DNA from 2 places in the Streptomyces sp. NPDC005799 genome. Region 2 is predicted to be linked to the other one. Evidence: riboswitches for the same ligand, from Rfam matches in the RefSeq annotation. Region 2 holds a riboswitch; the other holds the start of a gene.
The links. Region 2 has a riboswitch for ZMP and ZTP ahead of ABZ453_RS11995 (bifunctional 5,10-methylenetetrahydrofolate dehydrogenase/5,10-methenyltetrahydrofolate cyclohydrolase). Riboswitches for the same ligand answer to the same signal wherever they lie in the genome.
Positions count from the first base shown of each region.

Region 1: it holds a riboswitch for ZMP and ZTP, as region 2 does, so the genes downstream of both, ABZ453_RS18510 (glycine hydroxymethyltransferase) here and ABZ453_RS11995 (bifunctional 5,10-methylenetetrahydrofolate dehydrogenase/5,10-methenyltetrahydrofolate cyclohydrolase) in region 2, are expected to answer to the same signal.

Region 1 is NZ_JBEXXQ010000017.1:45,241-47,619, reverse strand. It holds gene rocD (ornithine--oxo-acid transaminase) at 1-1,121, opposite strand, end outside; ZMP/ZTP riboswitch at 1,241-1,330, shown strand; gene ABZ453_RS18510 (glycine hydroxymethyltransferase) at 1,374-2,379, shown strand, end outside.
Region 2 is NZ_JBEXXQ010000010.1:22,393-24,771, forward strand. It holds partial or broken gene ABZ453_RS11990 (hypothetical protein) at 1-290, shown strand, start outside; partial or broken gene ABZ453_RS11995 (bifunctional 5,10-methylenetetrahydrofolate dehydrogenase/5,10-methenyltetrahydrofolate cyclohydrolase) at 291-1,137, opposite strand; ZMP/ZTP riboswitch at 1,161-1,244, opposite strand; gene ABZ453_RS12000 (hypothetical protein) at 1,249-2,106, opposite strand; gene ABZ453_RS12005 (MarR family transcriptional regulator) at 2,168-2,379, shown strand, end outside.

The sequences.
Region 1 (2,379 bases), on a different contig from region 2:
GTCGCGCCATGGGTGTCCTTGACCAGCACACCCCGGTCCATCAGCTTCTCGGACACCTCGCGACCGGTGCCGTGGCGCGGATGGACGTCGACGCCGGCCCACAGACCCCGTCCGCGCACCGCGGTCAGCCGGCCCGTCCCGGCCAACGCCCCCAGTTCCCGGTGCAGATGCCCGCCCAGCTCCGCCGCCCGTGCCTGGAACTCGCCCGTCCGCAGCATCGCGATCACCTCCAGTGCCACCGCACAGGCCAGCGGATTCCCGCCGAACGTCGACCCGTGTTCCCCGGGCCGGAACACCCCGAGCACCGCCGCGCTCGACACCACCGCCGACACCGGCACGATTCCGCCGCCCAGCGCCTTTCCGAGCACATACATGTCGGGCACCACGCCCTCGTGCTCGCACGCGAAGGTCCGCCCCGTCCGTCCCAGCCCCGACTGGATCTCGTCGGCGACGAACAGCACATCCCGCTCCCGCGTCAGCTCCCGCACCGCCCGCAGATATCCCGCAGGCGGCACCAGCACCCCCGCCTCGCCCTGGATCGGCTCCAGCAGCACGGCCACCGTGTTCTCCGTGACCGCCGAACGCATCGCCGTCACATCCCCGTACGGCACGATCTCGAAGCCCGGCGTGTACGGCCCGTAGTCGGCCCGGGCCTCCGTGTCGGTCGAGAAGCTGATGAGGGTCGTCGTACGGCCGTGGAAGTTGTTGCCCGCGACGACGATCTTCGCCATCTCCGCGGGCACGCCCTTGACCCGGTAGCCCCATTTCCGGGCCGTCTTCACCGCGGTCTCCACCGCCTCGGCGCCCGTGTTCATCGGCAGCACCATCTCCATGCGGCACAGCTCTGCGAGCTGCTCGCAGAACGCGGCGAACCGATCGTGGTGAAACGCCCGCGAGGTGAGCGTCACCCGGTCCAGCTGAGCCTTCGCCGCTTCCAGCAGCCGTCGGTTGCGGTGGCCGAAGTTGAGGGCGGAGTAGCCGGCCAGCAGGTCCAGATAGCGCCGCCCCTCCACATCCGTCATCCAGGCGCCGTCGGCCGAGGCGACGACCACGGGCAGCGGGTGGTAGTTGTGCGCGCTGTGCGCGTCGGCGGCGGCGATGAGTGTCTCCGTAGCGGTCACGGGATCTCCAGACGGTGCCGAGAGGGGACGGTGGTGAGGTCGACGGTGTGGCCCCCTTCCTATCCTCGCTCGCATGGTGGACGTGGGATCTCACGCGTGCGGCACGGCCGGTAGGCTGGCCGACGGGCCGTGACTGGCGCGCTGGGATGGGACCGACCATCGGGGAGCGGCCTGCGAGTGAGCGAGTGCCGTGCGCCTGGGCCAACCGTGAACCGTGAACGCTTCAAGCCACGCCACCCGGAGGCCGACGACATGACAGAGCAGCAGCCCCTCTCCACCGAGTCCACCGCCTTCCGCGCAGCCCTCGACGTGATCCGCGCCGTCGAGCCCGGCGTGGCCGACGCCATCGGCCAGGAGGTCGCCGACCAGCGCGAGATGCTCAAGCTGATCGCCTCCGAGAACTACGCCTCCCCGGCCACCCTGCTCGCGATGGGCAACTGGTTCAGCGACAAGTACGCCGAGGGCACCATCGGCCGCCGCTTCTACGCCGGCTGCCGCAACGTGGACACCGTCGAGTCCCTCGCCGCCGACCACGCCAAGGCACTCTTCGGCGCCCGGCACGCCTACGTCCAGCCGCACTCCGGCATCGACGCCAACCTCGTCGCCTTCTGGTCCGTGCTCGCCCAGCGCGTCGAGACCCCCGCCCTGGAGAAGGCCGGCGTCCGCCAGGTCAACGACCTCAGCGAGGCCGACTGGGCCGAACTGCGGCAGGCCTTCGGCAACCAGCGCATGCTCGGCATGTCCCTGGACGCCGGTGGCCATCTGACCCACGGCTTCCGCCCGAACATCTCCGGCAAGATGTTCGACCAGCGCTCCTACGGCACCGACCCGGCCACCGGCCTGATCGACTACGAGGCGCTGCGCGCGTCCGCCCGCGACTTCAAGCCGCTGATCATCGTCGCCGGCTACTCCGCCTACCCACGCCTCGTGAACTTCCGGATCATGCGGGAGATCGCCGACGAGGTCGGGGCGACCCTGATGGTGGACATGGCGCACTTCGCCGGTCTGGTCGCGGGCAAGGTGCTGACCGGCGACTTCGACCCGGTCCCGCACGCCCAGATCGTCACCACCACCACCCACAAGTCACTGCGCGGCCCGCGCGGCGGCATGGTGCTGTGCGACGACTCCCTCAAGGACCAGGTCGACCGCGGCTGCCCGATGGTGCTCGGCGGCCCGCTCCCGCACGTGATGGCAGCCAAGGCCGTCGCCCTCGCCGAGGCCCGGCAGCCCTCGTTCCAGGACTACGCCCAGCGCATCG
Region 2 (2,379 bases):
ACGCCGTCGCCGACCTGCTCGACCACTGGACCCTGGGTGCCCGTGAGAACGCCACCCTCGTCAGGCTGCTGGCCGGCACCCGGGGACTGCGGCCGGTCGGCGAGATCACCGACCGGCTCGGGCGGCGCGGACAGGCCTACGTGTACGACGGATCCGGCACCCGCATGATGCTGATCATGGACCCGTCCGAGGGTGCCGTACTGGGCCTGGAGACCACCTTCTCCCGGGCCGATCCCGAATACGGTGTCAAGGCCGGCGACGTGATGTCGTACAGCGCCTGGATGCGCTGATCACACCCCGAGCTGCCGGGCGGCGGCGTCGACGGTCTGCTCCAGCAGCGTGGCGATGGTCATCGGGCCGACGCCGCCGGGCACCGGGGTGATGAGCCCGGCCCGCTCCACGGCGGAGTCGAAGTCGACGTCGCCCACGTTGCCCGGGTTGTACCCGGCGTCGATCACGACGGCGCCGGGCTTGATGTCCTCGCCCCGGACGAGCCGCGGCCGGCCCACCGCGGCGACCACGATGTCCGCCTCGCGCACCACCGACGACAGGTCGGCGGTGCGCGAGTGGCAGTACGTCACCGTCGCGTCGCGGGCGAGCAGCAGCATGCCGACCGGCTTGCCCAGGATGGCACTGCGGCCCACGACGACGGCGCGTCGGCCGGCGGGATCGACGCCGTACTCGTCGAGGAGCCGCATGATCCCGCCGGGCGTGCACGAGACGAACCCCGGCAGGCCGAAGCTCATCGTGGCGAACGAGGCGAAGGTGACGCCGTCGACGTCCTTCTCGGGCGCGATCGCCTCGAAAGCGGCCCGCTCGTCGACGTGTTCACCCACCGGATGCTGCAGCAGGATGCCGTGCACGGTGGGATCGGCGGACAACTGCCGCAGCGCGGCGACGAGTTCCGGTGGTCGTGGCGGCCGGCAGGGCGACATGCCGGGACTCGATGCCGGACTTGCGGCAGCGGTTCTGCTTCATACGGACGTAGGTGACGGAGGCAGTGTCCTCGCCAACCAGAACGGTCGCGAGACAGGGCGCCGTTCCCGTGCGTGCGGTGAGCTCGGCCGCCTTCTTGGCGGTGTCCTCGACGATGCGCCCCGCGAGCGCGGTGCCTTTCATGAGCCGGGCCTGCGACATGATCCACTCCTGGGCCGGTGTGACGGGATCGCCCAGGCGCACGGCATCGACTGTTCGCGGCCGCTCCCCGGTGGTGCTCCACCCAAGCGCCAGTCACGGCCCGCCACGAGCCTAGCCGACCGGCTCCTCCCGCACCGGCGGGGCCGCCGTCGGGTCGACACCGTCGAGGAAGCCGGACGCCTGGGCGTGCAGACGCCCGGCACCGACGGCGCCGGCCCAGCGGGCGACCTCGGACGCAAGGGCCCTGGCCCCGGCCTCGTCACCCGTGGCGCGCGCCACCACGGCCAGCAGCAGCTGCTGGGACAGCGTGCCCGCGACGAGGCCCGCGCCGGCGCCGAGCGCGGTGGCCCGCCGCCAGCGTTCGAGGGCGCGCTCGTGGTTCCCGCCGTCGTGGTCGTGCATGCCGAGGTGCCGCAGTGCCTCCCGGGCCAGCAGCGGATCGGGGCCGGACTCCCCGGCCGCCAGGGCGGCCGCGTAGTGGGCCGGCGCGGCGGCGAGGTCGGCGAAGAGGTTGTCGGTGATCAGCCCCAGGTACATCGAGGCCCAGCCGCCTCGCACCTCGTCGGGCGCGCCGTCGCGCAGGTCCCGCGCCTGCCGCCTGAGCCCTGCGAGGACCTCGGGGTCCTTTCCCTCGGGGCCGAGGTGCGGGGTGCCGTCGACGACCAGCAGACGGCCGTAGGTGTGCCGCAGCCGTGCGAAGCCGAGGTCCCAGTCGGCCTCGGGCAGCAGTTCGGCCGCGGTCTCGAGGCGGGGCCCGGCGATGTCGCTGCCCGTGAACCAGTCGCTCTCCAGGGCGACTTCGGCGGCCGCCCGGGCGAGCCGGGCTCGGTCCGCCCGGTTGTCGGGAACGGCCGAGTCCAGCAGCCGCAGGGCTCTGGGCCAGCGGCCGGCGAGGGACAACTCCTGTGCGGAGGCGATCAGTTCGTCGATGGTGACGGATGTGCGCAAAGCGCTCGTCGCGTTCGTCATGACGAGAGAAGGTAGTTATGCAGAAAACCATCCACAAGAAAACCACTGCGGGAGACAGACGATGGAGGACTCGGCGGACCGGCATGTCGAGGATTGGGTGAAGGAGCTCGACTGGATGGACCCGGTGAAGGAGGCGATCTTCGTCCGCCTGGCCATCCTGTCCCGGCACGCGTCCAAGGCCCGGCGCGAGATGCTCGACTCCGACGGGCTGCGGCACTGGCAGTACAAGGTGCTGCTCACCCTGCGCCGGCTCGGCCCGCCCTACACCGCGAG